DNA from 4 places in the Massilia sp. Soil_C_3 genome. Region 4 is predicted to be linked to each of the others. Evidence: predicted binding sites of a transcription regulator. Region 4 holds the regulator's gene; each other region holds the start of a gene.
What was found. Region 4 encodes sigma-54, which starts transcription at its own class of promoters, with help from an activator protein. Its sites were predicted from a motif close to TGGCANGNAANCTGCTTT; they were not measured.
Positions count from the first base shown of each region.

Region 1: the regulator sigma-54 is predicted to act here: its motif matches at 1,805-1,822, upstream of AC3A6F_RS00200 (TorF family putative porin).
Region 2: the regulator sigma-54 is predicted to act here: its motif matches at 1,598-1,615, upstream of AC3A6F_RS08230 (PEP-CTERM sorting domain-containing protein).
Region 3: the regulator sigma-54 is predicted to act here: its motif matches at 2,093-2,110, upstream of AC3A6F_RS01140 (PEP-CTERM sorting domain-containing protein).

Region 1 covers NZ_JBDGJG010000001.1:52,160-56,621, reverse strand. Annotated here, with positions in the region: gene amt (ammonium transporter) at 1-632, opposite strand, end outside; gene glnK (P-II family nitrogen regulator) at 647-985, opposite strand; gene AC3A6F_RS00200 (TorF family putative porin) at 1,005-1,739, opposite strand; partial or broken gene AC3A6F_RS00195 (accessory factor UbiK family protein) at 1,994-2,221, shown strand; gene AC3A6F_RS00190 (adenosylcobalamin-dependent ribonucleoside-diphosphate reductase) at 2,416-4,462, shown strand, end outside.
Region 2 covers NZ_JBDGJG010000003.1:574,512-578,973, forward strand. Annotated here, with positions in the region: gene AC3A6F_RS08220 (NADP-dependent malic enzyme) at 1-98, shown strand, start outside; gene AC3A6F_RS08225 (sulfite exporter TauE/SafE family protein) at 161-937, shown strand; gene AC3A6F_RS08230 (PEP-CTERM sorting domain-containing protein) at 934-1,563, opposite strand; gene AC3A6F_RS08235 (LysR family transcriptional regulator) at 1,702-2,613, opposite strand; gene AC3A6F_RS08240 (mandelate racemase/muconate lactonizing enzyme family protein) at 2,709-3,875, shown strand; gene AC3A6F_RS08245 (RDD family protein) at 3,865-4,329, opposite strand; gene AC3A6F_RS08250 (tartrate dehydrogenase) at 4,411-4,462, opposite strand, start outside.
Region 3 covers NZ_JBDGJG010000001.1:241,594-246,055, reverse strand. Annotated here, with positions in the region: gene AC3A6F_RS01150 (hybrid sensor histidine kinase/response regulator) at 1-935, shown strand, start outside; gene AC3A6F_RS01145 (hypothetical protein) at 962-1,321, shown strand; gene AC3A6F_RS01140 (PEP-CTERM sorting domain-containing protein) at 1,376-2,059, opposite strand; gene AC3A6F_RS01135 (AI-2E family transporter) at 2,188-3,264, opposite strand; gene AC3A6F_RS01130 (hypothetical protein) at 3,401-4,144, shown strand; gene AC3A6F_RS01125 (SCO family protein) at 4,139-4,462, opposite strand, start outside.
Region 4 covers NZ_JBDGJG010000013.1:102,193-106,654, forward strand. Annotated here, with positions in the region: gene AC3A6F_RS23515 (enoyl-CoA hydratase/isomerase family protein) at 1-1,013, opposite strand, end outside; gene hpf (ribosome hibernation-promoting factor, HPF/YfiA family) at 1,139-1,498, opposite strand; gene AC3A6F_RS23525 (RNA polymerase factor sigma-54) at 1,574-3,052, opposite strand; gene lptB (LPS export ABC transporter ATP-binding protein) at 3,064-3,831, opposite strand; gene lptA (lipopolysaccharide transport periplasmic protein LptA) at 3,828-4,376, opposite strand; gene lptC (LPS export ABC transporter periplasmic protein LptC) at 4,418-4,462, opposite strand, start outside.

The DNA of each region.
Region 1 (4,462 bases), on a different contig from region 4:
AGCGCGCCCTGCTGCCACAGGTAGCCGGCGCCGGCGCTGACGGTAGCCAGCGAAGCGGCGTCGGTGATCGCGTCAGGACCGGCCCAGAACCAGACCATGTGCGCCATCGGCAGGTAGGCGAAGGTGAACCAGATCACCACGAAGGCCAGCACCGCCGCGAAGCGCGCGCGCTCTGCGAACGAGCCGACGATCAGCGCGCAGGTGATGGCGGCGAAGGTGCCCTGGAAGGCAACGAAGATGAACTCGGGGATCATCACCTCTTTGGTGAAGGTGGCGCCCATCGAGAAGGTGCCGGCGACCGGGTCCCAGATGCCTTGCAGGAAGGCGCGGTCGAAGCCGCCGATGAAGGCGTTACCCGAGGTGAAAGCCAGCGAGTAGCCGTACAGGCACCACAGCACGATGATCAGCGAAAACACCATCATGACCTGCATCAGCACCGACAGCATGTTCTTGGCGCGCACCATGCCGCCGTAGAACAGCGCCAGGCCCGGGATCACCATCATGATGACCAGCAGGGTGGCAACGAACATCCAGGCGGTATCCCCTTTGTTGATGGACGGCGCCGCCATGGCCGGGAGGGCCAGGCCCAGGCCCAGCATGGCGGTCAGGATTTTTGTCGTTATATGCTTCATGAACACTTTCCTTCTTACAGTGCGTCGTTGCCGGTCTCGCCGGTACGGATACGGATGACCTGGGTCAGGTCGGCCACGAAGATCTTGCCGTCACCGATCTTGCCGGTGCGGGCGGCGCCCTGGATCGCATCGATCACCTGGTCGACGATGGCATCGTCAACGGCGGCTTCGATCTTGATCTTGGGCAGGAAATCGACAACGTACTCGGCGCCACGGTACAGCTCTGTGTGACCCTTCTGGCGACCGAAACCCTTCACTTCGGTCACCGTCATGCCTTGCACGTTGATTTCCGACAGCGCTTCACGCACTTCGTCGAGCTTGAAGGGCTTGATGATGGCGGTAATCATTTTCATGGTATTGCCTCTTTTGCTATCAAAAAGTTTTTGACACGGACAGCACGGCGGCTGACTTGCCCAGGTTCTTTCCTTCCGGACTCAGGTAGGCGTCGGTATTCGCCTTGTGCCAGGCCAGGGCCACGGTGGCGACCCCAAAGTCCTTCGTCACGCCGATCTTGTAGTGCGTGTAGGACGCCGGGCTGTTGTTCTTCACGCGCTGGCGGCCGACTTGCAGGTTCAGCAGGAAGCCGTTGGTGACGTCGATATCGGCGCCCAGGTCCAGGTAACCGCTGCGCTTGCTGTCGGCGGTGCCGAACAGATTGGTCGTCGAGTGCGAATACTTGATATACGCAGGACCGAAGCCGAGCTTGCCGTAGAGTTCAAAAGTATTTGCATTCGGATCCAGGCTGTTATCCGGATACCAGTAATACAGGCCGCCAACGTCGTAGCTGACTTCGTCGGTCAACTGGCCACGCTTGCCGGCATACACATCCCATTCAATATTGCCGTCGCCACCCAGATCCTTCGTCCACTTGATGGTGGAGAGCCAGGTGCCTACGTAAAAGCCGGTTGGGCTGTGTACGTAGTCGACGCCACCGGACAGGGCGGGGTCGGAATCGGTTTGCGACAGGCCGCGGTAACGGTAGTCGCTGGTGAGTGCCACGTTATAGCTCACCTGGTGTTCGGCGGGTTGTTCCTGTGCCATGGCCGGGATGCTGGTGAAAGCCAGAATCGCCAGGCTAATTGCGTTGATTTTTGCATTGCACTTCATGACAAACCCCCTTGGACAGTTACTGCGTTTGGAATCCTTTTTTCGTGCGTTATCTCCCCCTTCATTTAGCAGGATGTGTGCCAGCTCATAAAAGCGATGAAAATGGCCTTGTTTTTTTTGTAAACGTGCCCCAGATACGACTTGCTTCAATACAATCGATAGCGAACGGCGTCCGTCGTGTTGCGCGACGCACCAAATCAGGCTGTATTGCACCTCCTTGGTGCATGCAACCCCGGCAGAAAGGGATAGGGACCATGAACAACAGCAACTTCTTCAGCGATTTGCAAGGCAAGATCAACCAGGCACTGGAAAGTGGCCCGGCCAAGGACATCGAGCGCAACGTCAAGGCGGCGATGACTTCTGGTTTCGCCAAGCTCGACCTGGTCACGCGCGAGGAATTCGACATCCAGGCCCAGGTGCTGGCCAAGACCCGCGCCAAGCTGGAAGCGCTCGAGCTGCGCGTGATCGAACTCGAAGCCCGCCTGGCCTCCGGCGCCTCCGCCACTGTCACCGCATCGGCCACCCCGCCAACGGGCGCGGCGCCGTCGGCCACCGCGCCGTTCCCGGCCCAGCCCGAAGATCCGACCATCGTGCTGCCGCCGAGTCTCGACAAATCGGGCGACACGCCGATCAACAAACCGTAACAGCGGGTGCATTCATGGACAGGGCAACCGGCATGAATGCACAAGAAGCACCGACCGGCGCCCTGCCCGCGCAGGAAGTGTCGCTGGACGTGCTGCGCGAAAAATACGCGCGCGGCGACGAGCGCACGATCGGGGACGTGCAGCGGCGCGTCGCACGCGCCCTGGCCGCCCTCGAGCCCCCGCCGCCGCGCGCCGAATGGGAGCGCCGCTTCCTGGAGGCCCAGCAACAGGGCTTCGTTCCCGCCGGCCGCATCGCATCCGCCGCCGGCCTCGGCCTCTCGGCCACCCTCATCAACTGTTTCGTCCAGCCGGTCGGCGACTCGATCTCCGGCACCAGCGACGGCCTGCCCGGCATCTATACCGCGCTCAGCGAAGCCGCCGAGACCATGCGCCGCGGCGGCGGGGTCGGCTACGATTTTTCCGCGATCCGCCCGCTGGGCAGCAAGGTCGCCGGCACCGCCTCGCGCGCTTCCGGTCCGGTGTCGTACATGGAAGTGTTCGATGCCTCCTGCCGCACGGTGGAATCGGCCGGCGCCCGGCGCGGCGCCCAGATGGGCGTGCTGCGCATCGACCATCCCGACATCGAACGCTTCATCGCGGCCAAGGACACGGGCCGTCTCACCAATTTCAATATCTCGGTCGGCGTGACCGATGGCTTCATGCGCGCCGTCGAGGCCGACGACGCCTTCGCGCTGGTGCACGCGGCCGAGCCGGGCGACGAGGACCAGGCCGCCGGCGGCCACCGCAGGGAAGACGGCCTATGGGTCTACCGCAGCGTGCGCGCGCGCGACCTGTGGGAGCGCATCATGGTCTCGACCTACGACCATGCCGAGCCGGGCGTGCTGTTCATCGACCGCATGAATGCCGAGAACAACCTCTGGTATGCCGAAGAGCTGCGCGCCACCAATCCCTGCGGCGAGCAGCCGCTGCCGCCGTATGGCTGCTGCGACCTCGGCTCGCTCAACCTCACCGCCTTCGTCGATGCGCCGTTCACCCCCGATGCGCGGCTGGACTTGGAACGCCTGCGCGCGGTGGCCACGGTAGCGGTGCGCATGCTCGACCTGGTGCTGGACGCCACCCGATGGCCGCTGCCGCAGCAGGCCGAAGAGGCGCGCGCCAAGCGCCGCATCGGGCTGGGCTTTTTGGGCCTGGGCAGCGCGCTGGCGATGCTGGGCCTGCGCTACGACGCCGACGAAGGCCGGGCCATGGCGGCGCGCATCGCGACCGGGCTGCGCGACGCGGCCTACGCGGCCTCGATCGAACTGGCGCGCGAAAAAGGCGCCTTTCCGCTGTTCGACGCCGACAAATACCTGCGCGGGCAGTTCGTCGAACGCCTGCCGCAGGCGCTGCGCGACGGTATCCGCGCCCACGGCATCCGCAACTCGCACCTGCTGTCGATCGCGCCGACCGGCACCATCTCGCTGGCCTTCGCCGACAATGCCTCGAACGGCATCGAGCCGCCCTATTCCTGGACCTACCAGCGAAAAAAGCGCACGGCCGACGGCGGCACGCGCAGCTACGAGGTGTGCGACCACGCCTGGCGCCTGTACCGCCAGCTGCATGGCGACGCTCCCTTACCGCCAGCCTTCGTCAGCGCGCTCGAGATGCGCGCGCTGGACCACCTGCGCATGGTGGAAGCGGTCCAGCCCTTCATCGACACCGCGATCTCGAAGACCGTCAACGTGCCCGAGGATTATCCCTACGACGATTTCCGCGACTTGTACCTGGAAGCCTGGCGCGCCGGCCTGAAGGGGCTGGCGACCTATCGGCCGAACGCGGTGCTGGGGAGTGTGTTGTCGGCTGCGCCAGTGGCAGACTCCGCGCCGGCTGCAACGCAGCCCCCATCGGAAGACGACCCGCTGCGCAGGCGCTTCGAGCACCGTCCGCTGGGCGAGCTGGAATCGGTGACCTCGAAGATCGAGTATTCGACCCATGAAGGCCGCAAGACCGTCTACCTGACGGTGAGCTTCCTGCGCGCTGAAGGAGCATGGGATGGCCGCCGGGTCACGATCGAGCGCCCTTTCGAGTTCTTCATGCCGGCCAACCAGCGCACCGGCGGCCACCAGTGGATCACGGCCT
Region 2 (4,462 bases), on a different contig from region 4:
TGCTGGGCGCGGCCAAGTCGGTGCACATCCTGAGCCCGAGCGCCACCGTGCGCCGCATCGTCAACATGACGGCGCTGGCGGCGGCGCAGGTCGTCTAAGGCGTTAACCCTTTCCATTCGACGGCCCCTTGCGAGGGGCCGTCGCGTTTTTGGCTTAGTCTATGATTTCCGTGATCGACCTCGCATTGAACTTCGGCCTGGGCGCCTCGCTCGGCATCGCCGGCGGCATGCTGGGCATCGGCGGCGGCCTGATTGCCATTCCGGTGCTGGGCCTGTTGTATGGCATGAACCAGCACCTGGCCCAGGGCACGGCGCTGGTGATGATCGCGCCGAACGTGGCGATCGGCTTCTGGCGCTATCACCAGAAGCACCCGGTCGACCTGCGCTCGGTCGGCGTGGCCGGCCTGTGCTCGATCGGGACCGCCTGGCTGGCGGCGCGCTTCGCGGTGGCGATCGACGCCCAGGTGCTGCACTACGCCTTCGCGCTGTTCCTGCTGGCGCTGGCGCTGTACTTCGGCTGGCCATCGCGGCGCAAGACCGGCGCGCCGTTGCCGCCCGCGAGGGAGGTGCCGCGCCGGCTGATGCCGGCGATCGGCATCGCCAGCGGCGCGGTGTCGGGCTTCTTCACCATCGGCGGCGGCATGGTGGTGGTGCCGGCGCTGGTGAGCCTGTTCAAGATGCCGCAGACGCGCGCCCAGGGCATGGCCCTGGCGCTGGTGGTGCCGGGCGCCTTCGTGGCGCTGGCCACCTATGGCCATAGCGGCGCGGTCGACTGGCAGGTGGGCCTGCCGCTGGCGCTGGGCGGCGTACTGACCGTGTCGTGGGGCGTGCACCTGGCGCATACCCTGCCGCCACGGCTGTTGCGGGTGGCGTTCAGCTCGGTGCTGCTGGCGGCCGCCGTCACCATGCTGGTGACTGGCGGCGCGCCAGCCGGCTAGACCGCCCAGGCCCGGCGGCGGCGCAACGCCAGTCCCGTCGCCCCGATCGCGAGCAGCGCCAGCGTAGCTGGTTCCGGCACCTCGTTCGGTCCCACGTATCGCGGGACGATTCGGAACACGTGATCCTGATAGCCGCCGTTAAAATCGAGCCACTGCTCATAGCCGGGGTCCAGGGCCCCTGCGGAGACGGTGCCTCGGTGGGCGCCTGCGAAATCGTAGAAGCCGGGGCCGTCTTCAGTAACCCGGTATATCGAAGTTTTGTAATGGGCAGTGTAATAGAGGATGCCCGATGGGTCGGATGCGAACCTGATGCTGAACGATGTGTACTGGTCGCCACCAAAGTTGCTGTAGATGCGGAAATTAGTCGGGCCGTCGCGTAAGAAATGGGTGCTCACTTCGGTGATCTCGGTGCTCCCTTCGGAATGCTCCGGCGATATGCGCATTTCGAACGGCTCGCCGACTCCCTGGATCGGTAGTCCGAACCTGAAATCGGCGATGGACCCATCGGTATCGTGCTGCACGAAGTACCCCGTCAGCGGGCCTTTGAAATTGTATTGCACGTATCCCGCCCATGCGGGCAGCGCACACAGCAGCCCTGCAACGAGCCCAATCACGTTCTTGATCATGTTGTCTCTCCCTGGTTAAATGGAAACCGGGCAGGGAGCAAGTAACGTGCCAAAAAATTAAACTGATTGTGATCAAGTACTTGGTGTTTCGTCGATGCGATTTTGTCGAATGCCTGTAAGACAGGCCGACAGGGAGACTCAGTTGGCGATGCCGTCGTCGCCGCCGAACCGGTCGAGCAAGAACGCGATGAAGGCGCGCGCCCGCGCTGATTGGTGTTGGCGATTGCGGTAGTACAGATACAGGTCGGCTCCCGGCTGCACATAGCCGGGCATGACGATCCTCAGGCGCCCGCTCTCCACATACTTGGTCAAGTCCCATTCCGATCGCACCAGGATGCCGTGGCCATCCAGCGCCCAGCCGAGGGCGATGTCGCCATCGTTGCTCGAGAGCGTGCCCTGCACCTTCACCGAGACATTGCGGCCCTCGTGCACCAGGCGCCACACGCCGTGCGCGTCCTCGTTCTGGCGATGGACGATGCAGCGGTGCCGCGCCAGGTCGGCCAGGCTGCCCGGCGTGCCGTGCTGCTCAAGGTAGCGCGGCGAGGCGCACAGGAAGCGCCGATTGGACATGATGCGGCGCGCCACCAGGCGCTGGTCGGGCAGCTCGCCGAAGCGGATCGCCAGGTCGATGCCGTTCGCGGCCAGGTCGACCGGGCGGTCGGTGACGTCGAGCTGCACCTCCACCTGCGGATAGCGCTGGGCGAAGCTCGAGACCAGCGGCGCGATCGCGGTGCGCCCGAAGCCCAGCGAGGCGTTCACCTTCAGCAGCCCGCGCGGCACCGAGCGCGTGCTCGATACCGCTTCTTCCATCTCGCGCAGCTCGGCCAGGATCCGGGTCGCGTAGTGCAGATAGGTTTCGCCTTCCGGCGTCAGGCTGCTGGTGCGGGTGGTGCGGTTGACGAGGCGCACGCCCAGGTGTTGTTCCAGCTGCGCCAGGCGCTTGGTGGCGGCGGGCGGGGTCAGGTCCAGCTCGCGCGCGGCGGTCGACAGGCTGCCATGGCGCGCCAGCAGGACGAAGAATTCGAGGTGGGAGGCGAGGTCGTTTTTCACCGCAGGTTAATAATCTAGTGAATCCGGCTCAATCATAACCGCCTTTGAAGCGAATAATCTGGTGGCTCGTTCAACCGCAAGCGAAGGAATACCAGATGAGAATCGTCGAGATCCGCGAAAAGACTGTCCCGATCAGCTCCCCGATCCGCAACGCCTACATCGATTTCAGCAAGATGACGCTGAGCGTGGTCGCCGTGGTCACCGACGTCGTGCGCGACGGGAAGCTGGTGATCGGCTACGGCTTCAATTCCAACGGCCGCTACGGCCAGGGCACCCTGATGCGCGAGCGCTTCATTCCGCGCATCCTCGAGGCCGACCCGGCGTCGCTGGTCGACGCCAGCGGCGACAACCTGGATCCGCACAAGGTATGGCAGGCGATGTTCACCAACGAGAAGCCGGGCGGCCATGGCGAGCGCTCGGTAGCCATCGGCACCATCGACATGGCGGTGTGGGACGCGACCGCCAAGATCGCCGGCAAGCCGCTGTTCCAGCTGCTGGCCGAGCGTTACGGCAGCGGCGAGCCGGATCGGAAAGTGTTCGTATACGCGGCCGGCGGCTATTACTATCCAGGCCAGGACCACGGCAAGCTGAAGGACGAGATGCGCAGCTATCTCGACCGCGGCTATACGGTGGTCAAGAAGAAGATCGGCGGCGCCTCGCTCGACGAAGACCTGCGCCGCATCGATTCGATCCTGAGCGTGCTGGGGGATGGCCAGAAGCTGGCGGTGGATGCCAACGGCCGCTTCGACCTGGACACCGCAATCGGCTACGCCAAGGCGCTGTCGCAGTACGATCTGTTCTGGTACGAGGAAGCGGGCGATCCGCTCGACTACGAGCTGCAGGCCACGCTGCGCAACTACTACGACAAGCCGATGGCCACCGGCGAGAACCTGTTCTCGATGCAGGACGCGCGCAACCTGATCCGCCACGGCGGCATGCGTCCCGACCGCGACTGGCTGCAGTTCGACTGCGCGCTGAGCTACGGGCTGGTGGAATACCTGCGCACGCTCGACATGCTGCGCCAGCATGGCTGGTCGGCCAGCCGCTGCATTCCGCACGGCGGGCACCAGATGTCGTTGAACATCGCGGCCGGGCTGGGGCTGGGCGGCAACGAGTCGTATCCCGACCTGTTCCAGCCGTATGGCGGCTTCCCGGACGGCGTGAAGGTCGAGAATGGCTACATCACGATGCCGGACTTGCCGGGAATCGGGTTCGAGGGCAAGGCCGACCTGATTGCCGAGATGCGGCGGCTTACCGCCTGAGTGGCGGCGTCGTGCGCTTGCGCCGCTTGACCACGACCGTGCCGGCCATCTTGTCGTGCCAGCCCTGCTTGCGCGCATCGATGCCGACCCAGATCAGGCCGAGCCCCAGCGGGATGCTGGAGACGAAGTAGCCGACGTAGCGCACCAGGAACTGGCGCGCACTCGGCCTGGCGCCGGTGCGGGCGTCGACGATGACGGCGTCGATGGCCATCTTGCCCGGCGTGGTCGAACGCGCGAGCCAGAACAGCATGACGACGATGGCGGGCAGCACCCAGCCGATGAACAGGTCGGCCAGGCCGCCGTCGAAGGACGGATCGTGCCAATATGCCGGCCCGTACAGGTACCAGAGCAGCGGCGCCGTGAGCATCATCACCAGGATGGTGTCGAGGAGGGCGGCGCCTACCCGGAGCCAGAAGCCGACGTATTCCGGCTCGTTTGCGTCGTACGGCGCCATGCTGTCCTTTCGGGCGGGATGTCAGTGATGCAGTGGACGGTAGCACCGGCCCGGCCGGCATGCAAGCGGGCCGGGCGCAGGTCAGCTGTCCTTGTCCAGATAGCGCGCAACCGCCTGGCCCACCTCGGTGGTA
Region 3 (4,462 bases), on a different contig from region 4:
TGCGCCACCTGACGCAGCTGGTGGACGACCTGATGGACGTTTCGCGCATCACCCAGAACCGGATGCGGCTGCGGCGCGCGCCGCTCGACCTGGCGCCGCTGGTGCGCGGCGCGGCCCAGGACATGGCGCCGGCCATGGCGGCGGCGCGCCATACGCTGCGCCTGTCGGTGCCGGATGCGGCGCTGGTAGTCGACGGCGACGCCACCCGCCTGGCGCAAGTGGTCATCAACCTGCTGGCCAATGCCGCCAAGTACACGCCGGACGGCGGCCTGATCGACGTCGAACTCGCTTGCGCGGACGGCCACGCCGAGCTGCGCGTGCGCGACAACGGCATCGGCATCCCGCCGGACGCGCTGGGCGCCGTCTTCAATATGTTCGCCCAGCTCGAACCCGCCCTCGACCGGGCCAGAGGCGGGCTCGGCATTGGATTGGCGCTGGCGCGCGGCATCGTCGACCTGCATGGCGGCGCGATCCTGGTCGAGAGCGCCGGATCCGGCCTGGGCAGCGAATTCACCCTGCGCCTGCCGCTGATCGCCGGCTGCGCCTTGCCGGAAGCGACGGCGGCGCCGACCGCGCTGGTCTCGGCCAAGCGGGTGCTGGTAGTGGACGACAACTTCGATACCGCCGAGACCATGGCGCTGGCGCTGGAACTGTTCGGCTGCGAGACGCGCATGGCGCACACCGCGGCGGCCGCGCTGGAAGTCGCGGCCGAATTTTCACCCGACGTCGCCCTGCTCGACATCGGGCTGCCCGACTACAACGGCTACGAACTCGCACGGCGCCTGCGCGCCCTGCCCCGCGGGCTGGACACGACGCTCATCGCCGCCACCGGCTGGGGCCAGGACAAGGACCGCACGCTGGCGCTGGACGCGGGCTTCGATCATCATTTGACCAAGCCGATCGATTTCGAGCAGCTGCGCTTGCTGCTACGATGAGCGCTTGATAACTTCGAGCACGACCCATGACCATCCAGTTTTCAATGCTTCCCCGGCTGGCTGCAGGCCTGTTGTGCCTGGCTTCGCTGATGCATGCCGGCACCGCAACTGCCTGCGAGCGACGTTATCCTGAAGCAAATAAAGACGATAGCACCCGCCACGTCGCCCTGTCGGCCCTCTGGCCGGACGCGCAGATCCTGCAGAACCTGCGGCTGCAGATCGACCGCGCCGAGGTGAAGCAGACCGAGAGCAAGGACGCGCTCAAGACAGAGTATGGCTACTTCGCGCGCGCGGTCACGATCACGCGCTCGGTGAAGAACGGCGTCGAGGTGCAGCTGCTGGAAAAAGGCAGGGACAAGCTGGTGTGGAAGCTGGCAGCCTGCTGATTCCAGAACGAACGGCTTCCAGTACCGGATACTGCTTCGGCTGGAAGCACGGCATCAAGTCCGCCGACGGCGCATGAACAAGCCCAGCATGCCAACACCCAGCAAGGCCATTGATGCCGGTTCTGGAATCACGCGGTCAAGCGGTTCCACGCCGTAGATTGGGTCTGGACGAATGAACTCGCCTCCCGTATAAGCGTGAAACTGGAGGTTATCCAGGCGGTCCGTATTGAAACGGATATGGGTGGCCATGGCTTCGCCATAGGGCGAATAGACGACATAGCTGCCCATCGTGCCAAGGTGTGGAAATCCACAGAAACTCGGGTCCGCAGGACAATAAGGATTGCCATTACCGGAAACCCAGGTAGCGGGCTCATAGAATCCATCTTCAAACAGAACGCCGACGGGGCCGCCATCGACGTCGTACCGCGCCGCGTTAAACGAAATATAGTACTTGTCGCTGCCGAGAGCGGCGCGCAGCTTGGCCGGATCGATCGTGAGCTCTACTGGGCCGCCAAGAAACGCGCCGCGCGGAGTATGCATGATGAACTCGTTGCGAAAGCTCAGGCCATAGTCATGGTGGCCCTGGCGATTGTGGCTGTCGCGCCCACCGTTATAGAAATCGCCGATCTGGCTGTGCGAAATAAAAGCTTCAAAATCGAGAACGATGCTTCCAGCCTTGGCGGGCACCATGCTTGCCAAAAGGATCGCTGCCAAACCGCCAGTAAATCGTTTGTCCATGATCATCCCAATAATTGTTATGGAACAATCAGCACAGCAACTTCCGTACCAATTAAATTAACTCAATAAAAACAAACCTTAATCCGCGGACGGGGACTGCCTTGTAAAGTTCTCCGACAAACTGCCGGTTATTCGTGTGCATGCTCGTCCTCATGCTTGACGATGGGGTCTTCGGTCCCAGTCCATTCGCTCATCAGGGAATAGCCCACCGCCAGCAGCACCGGCCCGATGAACATGCCGACAAAGCCGAAAGCGATTACGCCGCCCAGCACCCCGAGCAGGGTCAGCAGGAACGGCAGGCTGCTGCCGCGACTGATCAGCATCGGCCGCACGACGTTGTCGACGCCGCTGATCAACACCGTGCCCCAGATCGCCATGAAGATCGCCCAACCCGTCTCGCCATGGGCGAACAGCCACACGGTGGCGCCGCCCCACACCAGCGGCGGGCCGAGCGGGATCAGGGAAGTCAGGAACACCAGCACCGACAGCAGCGGCACCGCCGGCACGCCGGCAATCGCAAACCCGACCGCCGCCACCAGCGCCTGGGCCAGCGCCGTGCCCAGCAAACCGTACATCACGCCGCGCACGGTCTGGCTGACCGTATGCTGGATCGACTCGGCGCCTTCGCCCATCACCTTGCGCATCGTCACCGCGATCACCGCCAAGAGCGCATTCCCGTCGCGGTACAGGAAGAAGCTGACGAAGGCCGCCAAGCTCATCTGCACGACGCCGGTGCCGAGCATGATGCCACCCTTGACCAGCCAGGTACGGGCCGGTTCCAGCATGCGCTGGGCCAGGGACAGCATCTGTTCGCGGCTGGCGATCAGGTCGTGCAAGTAGGTGTCGAGTGTTCCGCCGACGAGAGGGATCTCACGGATCCAGGCCGGCGGCGCCAGTTCGCGGTGCTCGACCAGGACGCGCAATTGACCGAAGCCGCGCGCAACGTCGTCGCCCAGGTTATAGGCCACCATCGACAGCGGGATGATGAACAGCAGGGTCAGGGTGAGCGTCATCGTCAGCGCCGCGATCGTGCGCTGGCCGCGCAGCTCGCGCAGCAGGCGCAGGTACAGGGGCCAGGTCGAAATGGCGACAGCGGCGGCGAACAGGATGGCCGGCAGGAAGGGCCGCAGGACGTAGAGGCAGCCCAGCGTCAGCAGGACGACGATGGCGATGCGGGTGTAGTTCCGGCCAGGGCGTGCTTCCATGCGGCTCGTGTGTGGTTGATGTTTACGCCATCTTATCAGCAGTAGCGTGATCTATCCGTCGCCAACCGGATAGACTTTCGCTTGTGAAGAATGCTCACGAGCCACCCCAATTACAACCAATACATTGGAGAATTTGTTGCACACAGTCCTGAATCAATATGCTGACGTCTTGGGCCGAATGAAACGAGAAAGCTTTCCGATTGCGGAAGATCGCTATTCAGGTGTTTTCCTGCCGGTAGCCTCCGCCGATTATTGGACGAGCGATTTCCGGTTGATGCATGTAGGACGCGAAACCGCAGGATGGAATACGCGAACCGGCCTTAACAAGCTTGATCGCATCTTTACCGCCAACCAGGCGGGAGCCACACGGCAGATCGTCGACGAAGCGGTAGCGCGGTATCGCAAGCATTTGCAGATACGACCAGATGGAAAGGTGAGCACAACAACCAGGAGTCGTTTCAAGCAGTACTATTTCCGGATCGCGAAAGAATTATGCCTCGCGCCCACAGCGCTCATCTACGGTAATTTGTTCGCGTGGGATTACGCTGGCCAATCGCCGCTCGAGCGCCCTCCAGCAGAATTGGCCGCCGTCAGCATGATTTCCCTGGAGCTGCTCGCAATGCAAATCAAGTTTTTCAAACCTGATGCCATCGTGTTTTCGACGGGTCGAGCTGGTATCGACGGTTATATCAAGCAGCTGTTCAGCGAGCACTTTGACGGACACAAGACCATCAAAACGGAACCCGGAAAGATGTGGGAGTTCCAGGCGGGCGACGCAACATGCTTTCGCATCGCCCACCCGAGGGCGCAGCGCGGCCATCAGCAATACCGGTCGGACGTTATCCAGCGGCTAAAGGCCATCCGCTCCCAGCGTTCATAGCAGTTGGCGCAGGTCGTGGGCGATGAGCGCCGGGCCCTGGCCGTGGCGCACGAACAGGCGCAGGCGGCCCTCTTTGTCGAACACGAAGCTGCCGGCCGTGTGGTCCACCGTGTAGGTGCCGGGATCGGCGCCCGGCACCTTGGCGTAGAACACCTTGAATTCCTTGGCCACCTTGGCCGTCGCTGCAGCATCGCCGTACAAGCCGACGAAGCGCTTGTCGAAGGCGGGAACGTAGTGCGACAGCAGTTCCTGGGTGTCGCGCTCGGGGTCGACGGTGATGAACAGCACCTGCACGTCGGCGCTCGACGGGCCCAGTTC
Region 4 (4,462 bases):
GTGACCTCGGCAAGCGATGGTGGATTCCATTGTGGCGCATTGTCCTTGTCGATCACCAGTGCGCGTATGCCTTCCAGCACTTCGCCATGCTCGAAATTGCGCCGCACCAGCGAGCGTTCCATGCGCAGGCAGTCGGCCACGTCGAGCGCGGCGCCGCGCGCCAGCAGCTCGTGGGTCACGCACATCAACAGGGGCGAACGCTGGCGCATGGCGGCCAGCGCCTTGTGTGCGAACGGTGTTGCGTCGCCTTCGAGCGATCCCATGATCGCAGCCACCGACGCCGCGCCGAAATGCGCATCGATGCTCTTGCGCCGGACCTGCAATTCGCTTGCCCCCGCCATCGCAGCAAACGGCGCCGCGAAGGCGCGGATCGCCGCCGGCAAGCCGGCGCCTTGCGTGGACGCGATCAATGCCTGCAGGGCCGGCAGCTCGTCGCTTGGCACGAACACGTCGGCCAGCCCGATATACAGCGCGTCGGCGGCGCCGATCGTCAGCCCGGTCAGGCCCAGGTAGTTGCCGAGCTGTCCCGGCGCATGCGACAGGAAGTGGCTGCCGCCGACGTCGGGGAACAGGCCGATGTTCACCTCGGGCATGGCCATTTTCGTGCGCTCGGTCACGATGCGCAGGCCGCAGTCCGGGCCGCCCTGGGCGATGCCCATGCCGCCGCCCATCACGACGCCATCCATGATGGCGATGTAAGGCTTCGGATAAAAATGGATCAGGTGGTTCAGCGCGTATTCTTCGGTGAAGAAATCCTCGAGCAGCGCGCTGCCGCCCATCGGCCCCGCATGCCCGACCTCATGGAAGAAACGGATGTCGCCGCCCGCGCACAAGGCCTTCTCGCTGCTGCTGGTCAGTACGACCGCTTCGACCTGCCCGTCATGCCGCCAGGCGCGCAGCACGTCGGTCAGCGCGCGCACCATCTCGAGCGACAGCGAATTGAGCGCCTTCGGGCGGTCCAGGGTAATGATGCCGGTGCGGTTGGCGATGCGGGTCAGGACGTGGTCGGTCATGGCGTAATCCGTAATGGAGAGACATGCATTTTACCGAACACATAGATGCGCGTAATACCGGGGAGGCTGGATGCAAAAAGGGCGTCCCCTCAGACGCCCTTAGCTAGTGTGAGCCCTGCGCCTGATCAGGCGACAGCAGCGTCTTCGCCGCCGTTATCCGGCATGCGTTTGATCGACGTACGGCTATGGTCTTTCAGTTGCTGCTTGTGTTTGAGGATCTGTCGGTCCAGCTTATCCATCAGCGTATCGATCGCGGCGTACAGGTCTTGTGCGACGCTGGCCACGTGCAGGGTCTTTCCCGACACCTGGACGTTGATCTCTGCTTTTTGCCTTTTTTCTTTTTCAGTGAGGTTGTCGACGGCTAGGAAGACGTGGGTGTCGATCACCTGGTCGAAATGGCGAATGATGCGCTCGAGCTTATTCTGAACGTATTCACGGATGGCGGGGGTTACTTCGAGATGATGGCCACTGATTGTGAGGTTCATACACACTCCTTTGAAAATTTTGCACCGTGTGGACCACATCGACGCGACAAGGCACGATGTCTGTGGACGGCGCAGTTACAAGGACTTGCGGAGGCTTACAGGGGGTATCTTGAGGGCTTCACGGTATTTTGCAACCGTGCGGCGCGCGATGACCATGCCTTGTTCCCCGAGCATCTCCGCGATCTTGCTATCGGATAAAGGGTTCCTAGGGTCTTCTGCTCCTGTCAATTGTGCAATGAGCGCACGGATTGCCGTCGAGGATGCTTCGCCTCCCGCCTCGGTGGCAACGTGGCTGCCGAAGAAATACTTCAACTCAAACATGCCGTGCGGGGTCAGCATGTATTTCTGCGTTGTGACACGAGAAATTGTGCTCTCGTGTAGGCCTAGTGTATCAGCTATCTCACGTAAAACAAGGGGCCGCATGGCAACCGCGCCATGGGAGAAAAAGTTGCGCTGGCGCTCGACGATCGCCTCCGCCACGCGCAGGATGGTGTCGAAACGCTGGCGCATATTCTTGATGAGCCACTTCGCTTCCTGCAGCTGCGCGCCCATCTGCGCCTCGCTCTTGCCCTGCTTGAGGAGGCTCGCGTACAGGCTGTTTACGCGCAGGCGCGGCATCACGTCCGGATTCAATGTGACAGCCCAGCCGCTCTTGGAACGGCGCACGATCACGTCAGGCACCACGTAGTCCGACACGTTCGAGGCGAACGCCGCGCCCGGATGCGGATTGCATTGGCGCACCACGGCCTGCACCTCGCGCAAGTCTTCGTCGTCGCAGTCGAGCGCTTTTTTCAGCTTGCTGTATTCGCGCTGGGCGAACCAGCTCAGGTAACCCTCGACGATGGTCAGGGCCATGCGCCGCGTGACCATCGGCACACCCGGCATGCGCCGGATCTGCAGCGCCAGGCACTCGGCCGCGCTGCGCGCGCCGACGCCCACCGGGTCCATGCTCTGCACCAGCGCAAGCGCGCAGCGCAGCTCGTCGATCTCGATGTCGAGTTCTTCGGGCAGCCGCGCATGGATCTCGTCGAGCGGTTCTTCGAGGTAGCCGTTGTCGTCCAGCGCATCGATCACCAGCTCGGCCAGCGCACGGTCGCGCGCCGACAGGGTGGCTTCGCGCACCTGTTCCATCAGGTGTTCGCGCAGGGTGATGGCGCAGGCTTCCAGCTGCGGGCGGCCGTCCTCGTCCTCGCCACCGCCGCCTGAAGATGATCCTCCGCCTTCGCCCCAGTCGGCGTCGCTGCGCTCGCCCTCGGCGCCGCCCTCGAAACCCTCGCCTTCCTTGGCCACAGCCCCATCCCCTTCGGCCTGCTGGCCGGGCGCCGGCGGCGCCTCGCCGATGGCCGGTGCGTTGTTGATGGCGCCATCGGCCAGCAAACGCACCGATCGGTCGAGCGGATCGTCGAGCCGCTCGAGCAAGGGGTTATCGCCCAGTATCTGCTCGATCTCCTGGTGCAGCTCGAGCGTCGACAGTTGCAGCAACCGGATCGACTGCTGCAGTTGCGGCGTAAGCGCGAGGTGCTGCGAAGTGCGAAGTTGCAGGGACTGTTTCATCTAGGCGTGGCTCACATGCGGAAGTGTTCACCCAGGTACACGCGGCGCACCGACTCGTCCGCGATGATGTCGTCAGGGCGGCCGGAGGCAAGCACCGCGCCCTGGTTGATGATGTAGGCGCGGTCACAGATGCCGAGCGTCTCGCGCACGTTGTGGTCGGTGATCAGGACACCGATCCGGCGCTCCTTCAGGAAGCGCACGATGCGCTGGATCTCGATCACGGCGATCGGGTCGACGCCGGCGAACGGTTCGTCGAGCAGCACGAAGCGCGGATTGGTCGCCAGCGCGCGCGCGATCTCCACGCGGCGGCGTTCGCCGCCCGACAGCGACAGCGCCGGATTCTCGCGCAGCTTCTCGATCTGCAGGTCGGCCAGCAAGGTGTCGAGGCGCTCGTTGATCTGGTCTTTCGACAGCGGCTTGCCGTTGTCCTTCTGCAGCTCGAGCACGGCGCGGATGTTATCTTCCACCGTCAGCTTGCGAAATACCGAGGCCTCTTGCGGCAGGTAGGACAGGCCCAATACGGCGCGGCGGTGGATCGGCAGGCTGGTGATGTCGGTGCCGTTGATGTCGATCGACCCGGCGTCCGACGGCACCAGGCCGACGATCATGTAGAACGAGGTCGTCTTGCCGGCGCCGTTCGGGCCCAGCAAGCCGACCACTTCACCGCATTCGACCTGCAGCGACACGTCGCGCACCACCAGGCGCTTGCCATAGCTTTTCTGCAGGCCTTTGACGACCAGGGTGCTGCAATCGCCCAGATCCATCGGAATCGCCGTCATTGGGCGGCTCCCGCAGGCGTACGTTTCGGCGACAGGATCAGGGTGCCGCGGCCGCCCCCAACCTTGCTCTGGCCGCTGACATCGTTGCGCACGGTGGCCACTTCCTTGCGGCTGTCATACGAGATGAAAGGGCCGGTGACCTGGTTGCTCAGTTGATCGTTTTCCAGTTCCTTGATGAGGGCATTCGAGTACAGGCGCACCAGCTCGGCGCGCTCGTCGTACTCGATGCGCTCGGCCTGGCCCTCGACCCACAGGTTGGGACCGCCGTCGCGCTTCTGGCGGAACGTAGTGAGCTTGCCGTTGTTGGCGGTGAGTGTCACCGTCATATAGCCTTCGGGCGTTTCCCTGACCACGGCGCGGTCGGCCTTGAGCAACAGCGTACCGCGGGTGAGAATCACGTTACCGGTAAGGGTGCGCACGCCGTTGACCCCGTCGAGATCGGCGGAATCGTATTCGACCTGCGCGGGCTTGAGCGAGTCGGCACGTTCGGCGGCTGCCGTCAGCGACAGCAGGGAAAGGAGTACGGCGGCAAATAATTTTTTCATGATAAGGAATGCTGGTCCTGGGTTATCACGCGGCGCAGGGCTTACTGGCGCGGTCGTGGCGGATAGACGATCTGGCCGCGGCTGGA